2 regions of the Salinicola endophyticus genome follow, and region 1 is predicted to be linked to the other one. Evidence: riboswitches for the same ligand, from Rfam matches in the RefSeq annotation. Region 1 holds a riboswitch; the other holds the start of a gene.
The links. A riboswitch is a leader RNA that binds a small molecule or an ion and turns the genes downstream of it on or off. The one in region 1 is predicted to bind thiamine pyrophosphate.
Positions count from the first base shown of each region.

Region 2: linked by a shared signal. The riboswitch ahead of thiC (phosphomethylpyrimidine synthase ThiC) and the one ahead of ABV408_RS10075 (ABC transporter ATP-binding protein) in region 1 are both predicted to bind thiamine pyrophosphate.

Region 1 covers NZ_CP159578.1:2,225,542-2,232,734, reverse strand. Annotated here, with positions in the region: gene ABV408_RS10090 (GIY-YIG nuclease family protein) at 1-219, opposite strand, end outside; gene ABV408_RS10085 (ABC transporter substrate-binding protein) at 264-1,289, opposite strand; gene ABV408_RS10080 (ABC transporter permease) at 1,369-2,178, opposite strand; gene ABV408_RS10075 (ABC transporter ATP-binding protein) at 2,171-2,926, opposite strand; TPP riboswitch at 2,970-3,072, opposite strand; gene ABV408_RS10070 (hypothetical protein) at 3,147-3,998, shown strand; gene ABV408_RS10065 (potassium/proton antiporter) at 4,097-5,806, shown strand; gene ABV408_RS10060 (hypothetical protein) at 5,998-6,213, opposite strand; gene ABV408_RS10055 (hypothetical protein) at 6,418-6,720, opposite strand; gene ABV408_RS10050 (ester cyclase) at 6,951-7,193, shown strand, end outside.
Region 2 covers NZ_CP159578.1:1,107,478-1,114,670, forward strand. Annotated here, with positions in the region: gene ABV408_RS05090 (CsbD family protein) at 54-242, shown strand; gene ABV408_RS05095 (dicarboxylate/amino acid:cation symporter) at 337-1,587, opposite strand; gene thiC (phosphomethylpyrimidine synthase ThiC) at 1,768-3,645, opposite strand; TPP riboswitch at 3,749-3,881, opposite strand; gene ABV408_RS05105 (anhydro-N-acetylmuramic acid kinase) at 3,949-5,091, opposite strand; gene ABV408_RS05110 (LysR substrate-binding domain-containing protein) at 5,229-6,119, opposite strand; gene ABV408_RS05115 (MFS transporter) at 6,262-7,193, shown strand, end outside.

The DNA of each region.
Region 1 (7,193 bases):
CATGTGGCGGTGACGCCCGGAAGCGGGATCGCGCAGGTGAGCGCGCACGCGAGTCCGAATGTCGAGGCTCTTGCCCACGTAGAGCGGCAGGCCGTTATGACCGAAGAAGACGTAGACGCCGGTGCGTGACGGCAGGGCATCGAGGGTATCGATGCCGGTGCTGGGCAGCGATTCGGCGGGATCGCGGCGAGGATCGTAGAAAGGCATGGGGGAGCTCATGCTCCCCACCTTAGCCGATTCTGTTCACCTTGGCCGATTCCGCGTCAGGGCGCGTTGAGATCGACCGCCAGACGCGAGATCGGGCTCTGGCTCTTGATCTGGCCACGCTCGAGCAGGAAGGCTTCGAAGTCGCGGTAGCGCTTGACGTCCAGCGCCGCTGGGCGCAGCGCGAAACGCGGCAAGGTGGCGTTCCAGGCCGCCTTGTTGAGCGGGGTATCCAGCGACGGGTCATAGGCGATGAAGCGCTGCCAGCCCTCATCCGGATGGTTGATGATCCAGGCGGTGGCTTCGCCGATCGCGTCCATGAAGCGGCGATAGGCGTCGCGGTGCTGATTCAGGGTGTCGCGATTGGCGACGAAGATCAGCTCGTCATAGGTGGGAACGCCTTCTTCCTCGATATAGAAGGGCTTGCCCTCGACACCTTCCTGCTTCATCTGCGCCAGCTCGAAGTTGCGGAAGGCTCCGGTGACCGCATCCACCTTCTGGCTGATCAACGCCGGCGTCAGCGAGAAGTTGACGTTGACCATCTCGACGTCGTCCAGGGTCAGCCCGTGGTGCTCGAGCATTGCCGCCAGCAGCACTTCCTCAACTCCGCCCACCGAGTAGCCGACCTTCTTGCCGGCGAGCTGGGAGAGATCGTCGATACCGCTGTCAGCGCGTACCAGCAGAGCATTGAGCGGCGTCGCGATCAGCGTGCCGATGCGCACCACCGGCAATCCCTGATCGACCTGCAGATGCAACTGCGGCTGGTAGCTGAGCGCCAGGTCGATGCGCCCGGCGGCGACCAGCTTGGGCGGCACGCTGGGGTCGGCCGGCGCCTGGATGTCGACATCCAGCCCGCGCTTGGCGAACAGCCCGCGCTGCTTGGCCACCAGGATCGGGGCATGGACCGGGTTGGGGTACCAGTCGAGCATCACGCTCAGCGGAATCATCTGGGGTGGTGTCAGGTCGTCGTCATCGGCCTGGGCGTGAAGCGGCAGCAGCGTGGCCAGCATCAGCAGGATCAGACCGAGAAGCGCCGGGCGGCGCGGTCCGAGCGTGGCGGGGATGGTTCGAGATGGCGTGGGCATACGCAGGTTCCCTCCGGTTGGGGTTATTGTCGGCTTGTGATCGTCATCTAGGGGCATGGCCTTACCTGAGGGGCGTCGCTCACACGCTGGCCTCCAGGCGGTCGCGGTGCCAAGGCATCGCCGCGCGAATCGCCGCGTCGACGCCGAAATAGAGCGCCAGCGCGAAGGCCACCAGCACCACCAGGGCGGCGAACATCAGGTCGATCTGCAGGCGCGCGTTGGCGTTGAGCATCAGATAGCCCAGGCCCTGGCTGGCGCCGACCCACTCACCGATCACCGCGCCGATCGGCGCGGCGCTGGCGGCCATGCGCAGCCCCGAGGCAAGAGATGGCAGCGCCGCCGGCAGCTGGACTCGCAGCAGCGTCTGGCGCCGTGACAGGCCGAAGGTGGTGGCTAGATCGAGCCACCCCTGTGGAGTCTGGCGCAGGCCATCGTAGCCGGTGGAAGCGACCGGGAAATAGATGATCAGCATGGCCATCAGGATCTTGGGCCACAGCCCATAGCCGAGCCACAGCATCAGGATCGGTGCCAGCGCGAACAGCGGTATCGCCTGGCTGACCAGCAGCAGTGGCAGCAGGGTGCGCCGCAGCGGCCGGAAGCGCGCCAGCGCCAGGGCCGTCGCCAGGCCCAGCAGCACGCCGCCGATGAAGCCGCCGAGGATCTCGGTCGCGGTGACCAGCGCGTGATGGCCCAGCAGCGCGCGCTGTTCGACCAGCGCCCGCGCCACTGCCAGCGGCGAGGGCAGGATGTAGCGGGGCACACCGGTGAGAATGATGACCGCCTGCCAGGCGGCGAGTAGCAGCGCCAGCGCCAGCAGCACCCGTGCGGAGCCGTGGAGCTTGCCCAAGAGGCCGGGCCGACGCGCCTTCAGCGCGGTCGATTCAGGCATGTGCCGGCTCCCGCAGCAGGGCCACCAGCTCGGCCTGATGGGCCAGCAGTTGCGGATCATCCAGCGCCCGTGGCCGCTGGCCAGTGGGCGCCGCCAGCGGGACCGCCTGGGCCGGCTCGCCCTGCAGCACCAGCAGGCGGTCGGCGAGCCGCAGCGCCTCCAGCGGGTCATGGGTGACCATGATCACGGTGCGGGTGGCGAGCAGTTCACTGGCCAGATCATGGAGCTCGAGCCGGGTAATCGCGTCGACCGCAGAGAAGGGCTCGTCCATCAGGACGACCCCGGCATCCTCGTACAGCGTACGTGCCAGCGCCACCCGCTGGCGCTGGCCGCCGGAGAGTGCCGCCGGCCAGGCATCGGCCTTGTCCGCCAGGCCCACACGGGCTAGCAGTGCCAGTGCACGTTCACGCGCCGCCGAGGCTGTCGGACCGGCCCACGGGCCACGCCACTTGGTGCCCAGCATCACGTTGCCGATGACCCGCAGCCACGGTACCAGCAGATCTTGCTGAGACATCCACGCCAGGCGTCCCCGCAGCGGCTGAGCGTCGCTGGTCGTGCACTCGATGTGATGGCGGTCGGGCAGGGCGAGGCCGGCGATCATGCGCAACAGCGAACTCTTGCCGCAGCCGCTGCGCCCGAGCAGACAGGTCCAGCTGCCGGCATCGAATTCGACGGCGAGATCGTGGAACAATGGCCGGGCGCCGAAGGTGAGCGAGGCGCGGCGAATGTCCAGCCCGGGTGGTGACATGACCACTCCCATGACGGGGGCTGCAACGGCGGGAGGGCATCATGCGCGGGCAGGCTGGCCTTTCCTCCGCCGGTGCTAACCGGTTCAGGTTCCAGGGTTGTGCGCTGCACTCTCAGCCCGGCCGGCGGGCACCCCTATCCAGTGAGCGCCGATTGTACGCCGCCCGGAAGCCGCTGCCCACCTTCGGCCCGATGCACCGAACTCGAGAGGAGTCGCGATCTTGTCAGATCTCCCGCCCATGGCCGACGCCGAACTGACGCGCCGCGTGTCGCTCTATGCCGGGGTGGCGTTGACGCCGCTGCCGCTGCGCTTTGCCGACAGTGCCAACTGGCTGTGGCGCAGTGAAGAGCTCTCGCCCAAGCTCTACAAGCTGGCCCGTACCGATGCCGACGGTGACCCGTTCTGGCGCGGCATGCGCGAGCTTTTCGGTGTCGATCGCTGGCGCCATGCCCATGAGCTGCCGGCGCTGGCAGGCTCGCTGCCGCAACATCTGCCACTGGCACCGCTGCCGTTGACCTGGCTGGGACGGCTCCAGGGCGCGCCGCTGTGGAGCCTGCCCTGGCGTCAGGCGCCGGCGGCGCGGATGGATATCGCCTTTGCGGGCCAGTTGGGCCGGCAGCTGCGGCGACTCCACCGTGACTCGCTGCCGGGATGGGGGCATCCGGCGAGCGGTGTCTACGCGCTCGACGCCTGGCCGCGGGCGGCGCGCGCCTTCGTCGCCGGCCACGCCGCTCTCGATGCCGTGGAGCTGGCCAGTCTGTCCTGGCCACTGCCGAGCCGAGCGGTCTGGAGCCTGCCGGATCTGCGTCCCGACCAGTTCCTGCTCGGCGGGCTGGATGGCTACTGGGCCGATTGGGAGGCACTGGTGTGGGCGCCGCTGGAGTTCGATCTGTGCCTGCTCGAGCTGATGCTCGAAAACGCGGCGCAGCGTGAGGCCTTCGTCGAGGCATACGGTGCCGAGCATCTGCCGTCGCTCGACCTTCATCGGGCCGGCATGCGCGCGGTCATCCTGACCCTCGGTGTGCTGGGGCCGCAGAGCACGCCGCTACGGGAGTACCCCCATTGGCTCTAGGCATATGAAAAAGAAAAAAAATTCGGTGCACCTCCCGGCGCAATCGGGTAGCGACATGGCATACTGATTTTTTCGCAACGGATATCGACGATAGTCTCGTGGACTCGATCAATAGCTTGTTTCTCGTTTGCGGCGCGCTGATCGCGCTGAGCATTCTCGCCAGCCGGGTCTCCTCCCGGATCGGCGTGCCGCTGTTGCTACTCTTCCTCGGGCTCGGCATGCTCGCGGGCGAGGAGGGCGTGCTCGGCCTGCAGTTCGATGATTACTCGCAAGCCTTCTTGATCGGTCACCTGGCGCTCGCCATGATCCTGCTGGACGGCGGCCTGCGTACGCGCTTCCAGACCTTCCGCGTGGGGCTCAAGCCGGCACTGTCGCTGGCCACCATCGGTGTCTTTCTCACCAGCGGTATCGTCGGCCTGCTGGCAATGTGGTTGCTCGACCTCAGTCCGATCGAGGGGCTGCTGGTCGGGGCCATCGTCGGCTCCACCGACGCTGCGGCGGTCTTCTCGATGCTCAAGGGGCAGGGGGTCAATCTCAACGAGCGTGTCGGCGCGACCCTCGAGATCGAGTCGGGTACCAACGATCCGATGGCGATCTTTCTTACCATTACGCTGGCGGAGATGCTGACCGGTGGCGTGGGCGGGTTTGGCGATACGCTGATGCGCTTCGTGCTGCAGTTCGGCGTGGGGCTGGCGATCGGCCTCGGCGGTGGCTGGATATCGGCCAAGATGCTGCGCTGGCTCGATCTGGCGCCGGGGCTCTACTCGCTGCTCGCCCTGGCACTGGGGTTCTGCATCTTCGGCGCTACCAGCGCCATCGGTGGCAGTGGTTTTCTCGCGATCTATCTCACCGGGCTGATGATTGGCAATCAGCCCGGCCGCCACCTGACGCACATTCTGCCGGTGCACGACGGCCTGGCGTGGCTGAGTCAGATCGGGCTGTTCCTGGTGCTGGGCATGCTGGTCACGCCGTCCGAAATGATCAATTACGCCGTGCCCAGCGTGATCCTGGGGGTGGCGCTGATCCTGGTGGCGCGTCCGGTCGCGGTACTCGTCTCGTTGTTGCCGTTCTTCAACTTCCGCTGGCGCGAACTGGGCTTCATCTCCTGGGTCGGGTTGCGCGGCGCCGTGCCCATCGTACTGGCGATCTTCCCGGTGATCAGTGGTGTCGAGAACTCGGCGCTCTACTTCAACGTGGCCTTCTTCGTGGTCCTGATCTCACTGTTGCTGCAGGGGTCGACCCTGGCGCGTTTCGCCCACTGGATGCGCGTGGCGCTGCCCGAAACCACGACGCCGGATCGCCGGGGCCAGCTCGGTGTGCTACCCGAGAACGACTACGAGATGTTCGTCTACAAGGTCGAGAACGAGTCGCTGGACGATGCGCCCATCCGCTTGCTGCGGCTGCCCTCGGGTACCTTGATCTCGGCCATCTTTCGCCAGCACGCCATGCTCCATCCCAAGGGCAGCACCCGCTTGCGACTAGGGGACGTGATCTGCCTGATCGGGCGCACTGGCGATCTACCTTCGCTGAACCGACTGTTCAATGGTGAAGCCAAACTCAAGCGCGAGCGCGCCTTCTTTGGCACCTTCTCGCTCGACGGCGAGGCGCTGATGCAGGACGTAGCCAATGCCTATGGTCTCACCCTAAGCCCGGGCGAGCAGGAGATGACGCTGGGTGAGTTCGTGGCGCTACGCGTTGGTGGCCATCCGGTGGTGGGCGACGATGTCGACTGGCACGGCTTCCACTGGGTGGTCAGTGAGATGGAAGGCAACCGGGTGACGCGGGTCGGTCTCAGGCTCTATCACTGACGGCCAGCCAGGCTGTCTCGGGAAACCAGGCTTTCTAGAAAACCAAACTCTCTCGAAAACCAAGCTAGCCCGGCAAGCCAGGAACACGAAGACCCAGGCGGAGATGGCCCGGGTCTGACTGGGAGGCATTTATTGGGAGAAGTGCTTATTGAAGTAAGCGCTTCCTGAAAAAGGAAAGGGCTGGCGGCGGCCTACTCGACCTCGGCATCCAGCGACGGGCGACTCAGTTGCTTACCGGTCTCGCGCTCGATCATGCCGTTCATGCGCGCGGCGCGGTGCTGGGCCTGTGACTCCTCGTCGAAATAGCCCAGGCTGCCGCCGGTATCGCCGTCGAAGACTTCGTAGCAGACCTGATTGTGGCTGCCCGGCTTGAGGGTCTTTCGCACTTCGATGAAAGGCTCGGCCATGATGGAATCCTCGCGCAAGAGATGAACGTTGAGCGTAGCTCACTCGATGCCGCTGTATAGGTGCGATTGTCTAGGGTGCGACGTCGTGGCATGGGGACGTGGTGTCCGCGATCGGGCAGGCTTGCCCCAGACCAGCCTAACGCCCGCATATGACCGTTTGGCGTCACGCTCGGTGGAGGCCGGCTGCTGGCACACCTCATGGCGCTAGTCGGGATCGAGATCCCACTGCAACCCAAACTGTAACCCGTTGACCGCCTCGTTGAGCAAGTCCTGGTCGCGATTGGCGCTGCTGGTGTCGTTCTGAATTCGTGCGCTCTGACTCTGCGGGTCCGGCCAGCCCAGACGGCCCATGCACGCCTGGTACTCCGGCTCGCCGGCGATCTGGTGCGTCTGGCGCTCGCAGGTACGACTATCCCTGAGGAAATTCGTCGCGCTCAGACGCGGCACGGCCGAGACACAGCCGGCCAGCAGGCAGCAGATCAGAAAGAGGGATAGCAGACGACACATGGAGGCTTCACCGGGAACTGCCCCGAAGCGTAGCACTCCTGGCGAACTTTGTTACCAGAATTCGTGCTTCAAGTACTTGTTCGTAAAGCGACTCGTGTCGTTCGAGCCCCGCCGACAGGCGCCGATGCCTGCCCGGGAGCGCGGTTCGCCGTCACTGCAAGGCCATGCCAGACTGCGTGGGCAGCTGACTCACTCGCTGCTTCGCGGTTGTGACACAACGGAGCCCGACGATGCACCGAGACGACCTTGCCGATCTCTACCACGGCTATATCGATTGCCTGAACCGCCAGGCATGGGACGAGCTGGACCGCTTTGTCCACGAGGCGGTGACTCACAATGGCCGCCAGTTGGGGTTCGCCGGCTATCGTGGAATGCTGGAGCAGGATTTCGCGGCCATCCCGGATCTGCATTTCACCATCGAGCTGCTGGTGGTCGAGCCACCGCGCATCGCTGCCCGGTTGGCGTTCGACTGT
Region 2 (7,193 bases), 1.1 Mb from region 1:
CAGTCGCTGCTCGCGGCGTGAAAGGGAAGTCCCACGTCAGCGAGGTGAATGTCATGACTCAGCGTTCGAAAGCCGACAAGGCCGAAGGTACCATCGACAAGGTCGCCGGCAAGGTCAAGGAAGTGGCCGGCAAGGCGACCAAGGATCGCGAGCTGGAGGGCAAGGGCAAGGCCCAGCAGTCCAAGGGGCATCTCAAGTCCGCCAAGGGCGATCTCAAGGACGCCGCCAAACCGCGTCACTGATCCGACCCGTCATCAGCACGGCCCCGACATCTGTCGGGGCCGTTGCGTTTATGGAGGGTGCTTGTGACAGGCGTGGGCGCCGGGCGCTCGCGCGTCAAATACGGTTGTCGCTGTTGTAGATGGCCAGGTCCAGCTCCTGCTCGCTCTTGCCGACCAGCGTGGTGACCATCAGGTCGCCGGCCACGTTGACGCTGGTACGCGCCATGTCGAGGATACGATCGACCCCGGCAACCACACCGATTGCCTCCAGCGGCAGGCCGATCTGGGCCAGCACGATCGAGAGCATGATCAGCCCCGCGCCGGGCACCCCGGCGGTGCCGATCGAGGCCAGAGTGCCGGTGAGGATGATCATGCCGTAATCGGTCATCGACAGATCGACGCCCACCAGCTGGGCGACGAACAGCGCAGCGACCCCCTGATAGATGGCGGTGCCGTCCATGTTGATGGTGGCGCCCACCGGTAGCACGAAGCTGGAGACCCCTTCTGAGACGCCGAGGTTCTTCTGCGCGCAGCGGATCGAGACCGGCAGCGTGCCCGACGACGAGGCCGAGGAGAACGCCACCACCAGGGCGTCGACGATTCCGCGCAGGTAGCGGCTCGGGTTGAGTCGGCCGAGCAGCGCGATCAGGCCGCTGTAGACCACCAGCACGTGCACGACGCAGGCCAGATAGACCACGCCGATCACCTTGGCCAGCGGCAGCAGCACGTCCAGCCCGTACTGCCCCGAGACGTTGGCGATCAGGCCGAACACGCCGAACGGCGCAAACGCCATGACGATCGCGGTCAGCTTGTACATCGCCTCGGCGAAGCTCTCGAATACCCGCACCACCGGCTCGCCCTTGTCGCCGATCAGCATCAGCGAGATACCCAGGCCGATGGCGAAGACGATGATCTGCAGGATGTTGCCCTCGATCATCGCCTGCAGCGGGTTGTTGGGCACCAGACCGACCAGGATGTCGATCAGCGAGGGCGCCTCGCCCGCCTGCTGTGGGGCGCTCATCGAGGCGTCGGCGCCGACCCCCGGCTGGAACAGCGTCGCCGCGACCAGACCGATGGCGATGGCGAAAGCGGTGGTGATCAAGTAGAGCGCGATGGTGCGGGCACCCACGCGGCCCATCTTCTGCGGGTCACGCATGCCGGTGATCCCCACCACCAGGGTGGAGAACACCAGGGGCACGATCAGCATCTTGATGCCGTTGATGAAGATGTCGCCGAGCGGCTTGAACAGACTGGCGTCCTTGCCCATCAGGGCGCCGGCGAGAATACCCAGCAGCAGGCCGGCGATGATCTTCTGCCACAGCGGAATACGTCGCCACAGGTTGGGTCGGGCATTGTTCGTTGTCATTCACGGGCTCCTTGCGCAGGCCAGATTGCCGGGGGCAAAAGCGCGCATTCTACCCATCCCGCAGACGTTTGCGATCCGTCCATTCACAACCGGGATACGCTATAACCCGATTGCGACCAAAGTCGCGTGTGGCGCCCGCTGCTGCCACGCGCCGCTCGGCGCGTGGCAGCAGCGATGTCGTCACACCTCGCGATAGAGTTCGCCGCCCTCGCGCTGGAAGCGCTCCGCCTGCGCCTGCAGGCCGGCTTCGCGATCGCTGGGCGGCGCGGCGTCGCCGAAGCGCTCGCGCACCTCCTGGGTGATCTTCATCGAGCAGAACTTGGGCCCGCACATGGAGCAGAAATGCGCCACCTTGGCGGATGCCTTGGGCAGGGTCTCGTCGTGGAAGGCCCGCGCCGTGTCCGGGTCGAGGCCGAGATTGAACTGATCCTCCCAGCGGAACTCGAAGCGCGCCTTGGAGAGTGCGTTGTCGCGGCGCTGGGCCCCGGGGTGGCCCTTGGCCAGATCGGCGGCGTGGGCGGCGATCTTGTAGGTGATGATGCCGGTCTTGACGTCATCCTTGTTGGGCAGGCCCAGGTGCTCCTTGGGGGTGACATAGCAGAGCATGGCGCAGCCGTACCAGCCGATCTGTGCCGCACCGATGCCGGAGGTGATGTGGTCGTAGCCCGGGGCGATATCGGTGGTCAGCGGGCCCAGGGTGTAGAAGGGCGCTTCGGCACAGCAGGCGAGCTGCTTGTCCATGTTCTCCTTGATCAGCTGCATCGGCACGTGGCCGGGGCCTTCGATCATCACCTGGACATCGTGTTGCCAGGCGATCTGCGTGAGCTCGCCCAGGGTCTCCAGCTCGGCGAACTGGGCGGCATCGTTGGCATCGGCGATCGATCCCGGGCGTAGACCGTCGCCCAGCGAGAAGGCGACGTCGTACGCCTGCATGATCGCGCAGATCTCGGCGAAGTGGGTGTAGAGGAAGCTCTCCTGGTGGTGATGCAGACACCACTTGGCCATGATCGAGCCACCGCGCGAGACGATGCCGGTGACGCGCCTGGCGGTCAGCGGCACGTGGTGCAGACGCACGCCGGCGTGAATGGTGAAGTAGTCCACCCCCTGTTCCGCCTGCTCGATCAGGGTGTCGCGGAAGATCTCCCAGGTCAGGTTCTCGGCCACGCCATCGACCTTTTCCAGCGCCTGATAGATAGGCACGGTGCCGATCGGGACCGGTGAGTTGCGCAGGATCCACTCGCGGGTCTCGTGGATGTTCTGCCCGGTGGAGAGATCCATGATGGTGTCCGCCCCCCAGCGGATGCCCCAGGTCATCTTGTCGACCTCTTCTTCGATCGACGAGGTCACCGCTGAGTTGCCCAGGTTGCCGTTGATCTTCACCAGAAAGTTGCGCCCGATGATCATCGGCTCGCTCTCGGGATGGTTGATGTTGGCCGGGATGATGGCACGCCCGGCAGCCACCTCCTGGCGCACGAACTCCGGGGTGATCTCCGCGGGCAGATGGGCGCCGAACGCCTCGCCGGGGTGCTGGTGATCCAGGCTGGGGTCGGCTGCCTCGCCCTGGCTTTCGCGCCGGCGTTGGTTCTCGCGAATGGCGATGAACTCCATCTCCGGGGTGATGATGCCGCGGCGGGCGTAGTGGAGCTGGGTCACGTTGGTGCCCGGGCGGGCACGGCGCGGGGTGCGTGCGAGCTGAAAGCGCAGGGTCGAGAGCCGCGGGTCCTCCGCGCGCCGGCGCCCGAAGGTGGAGCTGGGGCCCTCGAGCCACTCGGTATCGCCGCGTTCGTCGATCCAGGCGCGGCGTACCTCCGGCAGCCCGCGGCGAATGTCGATCTGGATCTCCGGATCGGTATAGGGACCGGAAGTATCATAGACCGCGAGTGGGGCATTGGGCGCGAAGCCGTCGCGGGTCGGTGTCGGTGACAGCGCGATCTCACGCATCGGTACGCGAATGTCCGGGCGTGAGCCGGCGACGTAGATCTTGGTCGAGGCGGGCAGCGGGGCGATGGCGGCGCTGTCGACCCTGGCCGTATCCGAGAGGAACTGGGGAGATTTCATGTCGAGCGTGCTCCAGTGCATGACTCAAGTCAGGCCGGCGCACAGCGTAGGCGGGGGGAGGTTGGATGGGGCGTGAGCGCGGACCGAGAGCGTGGACCGATAGCACCGACCTCCGCTTGATCCCTACGCCGGTACTAGCCGGATCAGGTTCGTCGGGATCCGTCGTGGCGCCGGGCCCGGGAGGGCACTGCGCAGGACGATCTCAGCCGGTTCCACCGGCACCCCGTCAAGCGTCGATGCCGGCGCCCGGCGAGTGGCCGGGCGCAGACATCCCGGCCAGTCTGGGGGAGCGCAGAGAGCGGGTCAAGCGGGTGCGTTGGCCCGTGCCAGCCTGCCACCGGGCTGGGGCGCGGCCACGCCGGTGGTGAGCGGAAAGCTCAGCGGCAGGTCGCGCAGCGAGCGCATGGCCAGGTAGGCGAAACACTCGGCCTCGATCGCGTCCCCGCGCCAGCCGACGGCATCGGCGAGCTGCACCTCGGCACCGGTGCGGTGGGCGAGTTCGCGCATCAGCGTGGGGTTGCGGCGCCCGCCGCCGCACACCACGATCCGCTCGGGCCGCTGCGGCAGCAGGGCCATTGCCCGGGCCACGGCGGCGGCGGTGAAGGCGGTCAGGGTGGCGGCGCCATCTTCCAGCGTCAGCCCTGCGGCCATCTCCGCCTGGAAGTCGAAGCGATCCAACGACTTGGGGTAGGGCGCGGCGAGGTAGGGGTGTTCGAGCAGTGTCTGAAGCCGCTGCTCATCTACCTGCCCGCGGGCGGCGATGAGGCCGTCGCGGTCCATCGCCGCGCCGGTGTGCTGGCGCACCCAGTCATCGATCGGCGCGTTGGCGGGGCCGGTATCGAAGGCGATCAGACGCCCCTGGTCGGATGGCTCGCCGTCCCACCAGGAGAGATTGGCGACACCGCCGAGGTTGAGCACCAGACTCTCGGCGCCGGCACCCAGGCGTTGCAGCAGCGCGCGATGATAGACCGCCGACAGCGGTGCCCCCTGGCCGCCGCGCTCGACGTCCGCACTGCGGAAGTCGTAGACCACGTCGCTGCCCACCAGGCGTGCCATCAGCTGGCCATCGCCCAGTTGGCGAGTGGCGCCGCGGCGCCCCGCCACCGGCGGGCGGTGGAGCACGGTCTGGCCGTGGAAGCCGACCGCACTGAGCTGTTCGGGACGGAAGCCGTGCCGGGCGAGGAAGTCGCTCACGGCGGTGGACTGCGCCTCGGTCAGCGCGGCCTCGGCGCGGCGGAAGATCGCCGGCTCGGGGCCTTCGAAGTTCCACGCCCGGGCGGCCTCGAGGGCCTCGGCCAGCAGCGGGCGAATATCCTCGGCGTAGGGCACCAGCTCGTAGGGGCCGAACTCGTCGATGGTATCGCCATCGCTGCGCAGCATGGCGATATCGATGTTGCCATCGAGCACGGTGCCGGTCATGAGACCGAGGCTCCAGCCGGATTGCATGGTGGCGTCTCCTGTGTGCATGAAGCGGGTATGACGACGGTATGACGCACGCGTCGTGATGAGCTGGCTCGGCGCGAGCGGGTCTGGCGCAGACTCTACCGGCTGCGGGCGGCCGCGCAAAGCCGGCGCGCGGCGGTTCAGCCGGCGATGGCATCGCGCACGATCTGAATGAAGTGCTGCGCCTGTGGCGTCAGGTGATGGCGCGGATGGGTCAGCCACACCTCGGAGCGCGCGTCGGCATCACTGATCGGACGGTAGCGCACGTTATCGATATGGATATGGCGGAACGACTCGGGCAGCAGCGAGACACCCAGTCCGCTGGCGACCAGGCTGATGATGGTATTGGGGCCGCCGACCTCCTGGACCAGACGCGGCGTCAGCCCGCGCTGGGCGAACAGCACGTTGAACTGGTCGAGCAGACCGGTACCGGCCGCGGGCGAGAAGTAGACGAAGGGCTGGGTGGCCAGCTCGGCCAGACTCAGCGGGGTATCGGCCGCGCCGAGCTCGCTCTGGGCATTGACCACGGCCACCAGCGGTTCGCGGATCAGGGTGAAGGCTGAAAGCTCCGGCGGAAGCGTGGCCGGGCGCATGATGCCGATATCCAGATCGCCCTCCAGCAGCGGGGGGATCTGGCGCTGGCTGTTGAGCTCGTGCATGCGCAGGTCGACGTCGGGGTAGCGCTGGCGATACTGCGTCAGCGTGCGTGGCAGCAGCGGGGTCAGCGGCACCGAGGTGGTGAAGCCGATACGCAACTGGCCGCTCTCGCCGCGGCCGATGCGAGAGACCAGCCGCGAGGCACGCTCGGCGCGGGCGAGCACCTCGCGCGCCTCGACGAGGAACAGCTCGCCCGCGGCGGTCAGCGCCACACGGCGATTGGTGCGTACCAGCAGCCGCCCCCCCAGCTCCTCCTCCAACGCCTTGATCTGCTGACTCAACGGTGGCTGGGAGATGCCCAGACGGGCGGCGGCGCGGCTGAAGTGCAGCTCCTCGGCCACGGCGACGAAGTAGCGCAGGGTTCGCAGTTCCATGGTCTCGTCCGCGGGAATGATACTTATAGCCTATCAAAAACTACGAATCATATATTCGAAATAAGGCTTGCGCGGGCTTATGCTGAGGCCTGCACCGGCGCGCGGCAGCCAGCGCGCGGCCGCTTTCATCAGGAGTCTCGACTTGCCCCGCCACCGCCCCCTTGCGCCGCTGCGCGATGCCACCTTGGATGCCAACCGATCGCTGAACGACACCGCCGAGCGTCTCGAGGCGGAGGCCGCCGAGGGCGCCTTCATCGAGCGCGGCCGGCGCGGCTATCGGCCCACCATGCTGGCACTGTTCCTGGGCGCCTTCTCGACGTTCGTGCTGCTCTACTGCGTGCAGCCGATCATGCCGATTCTCTCCGACGCCTTCGGCATCGACGCCGCGACCAGCAGTCTGTCGCTCTCGGTCGCCACCGGCATGCTGGCGATCGGTCTGCTGATCACCGGGCCGATCTCGGATGCCGTGGGGCGCAAGTCGATCATGTCGGTGGCACTGCTGGCGGCCTCGACCTGCACGCTGCTGGCGGCGTTGATGCCGAGCTGGTCCGGAGTCCTGGTGATGCGGGCGCTGGCGGGGTTGTCACTGTCGGGGCTCTGCGCGGTGGCGATGACCTATCTCAACGAGGAGATCCATCCGCGCTATGTGGGGCTGTCGATGGGGCTCTACATCAGCGGCAACAGCATCGGCGGGATGAGTGGACGCCTGATCAGCGGGGTGATGGTGGACTGGGTGCCGTGGCGCTGGACGCTGGCGATCATCGGCCTGGTCGCGCTGCTTGCCGCGCTGCTGTTCATTCGTTGGCTGCCACCGTCGCGTCACTTCACGCCGCGGCCGTTCAATGCGCGCAGCGTACTCTCCGGCTTCGCGGTGCACTTCAAGGATCGCGGGCTGCCGCTTTTGTTCCTCGAAGCCTTCCTGCTCATGGGCGGCTTCGTCACCCTCTACAACTACATCGCCTATCGTCTGCTGGCGGAGCCCTATCAGGTCAGTCAGGCGCTGGTGGGGCTACTCTCCATCGCCTATCTCTCCGGCACCTACAGCTCGGCCTGGGCCGGCTCGCTGGCCGATCG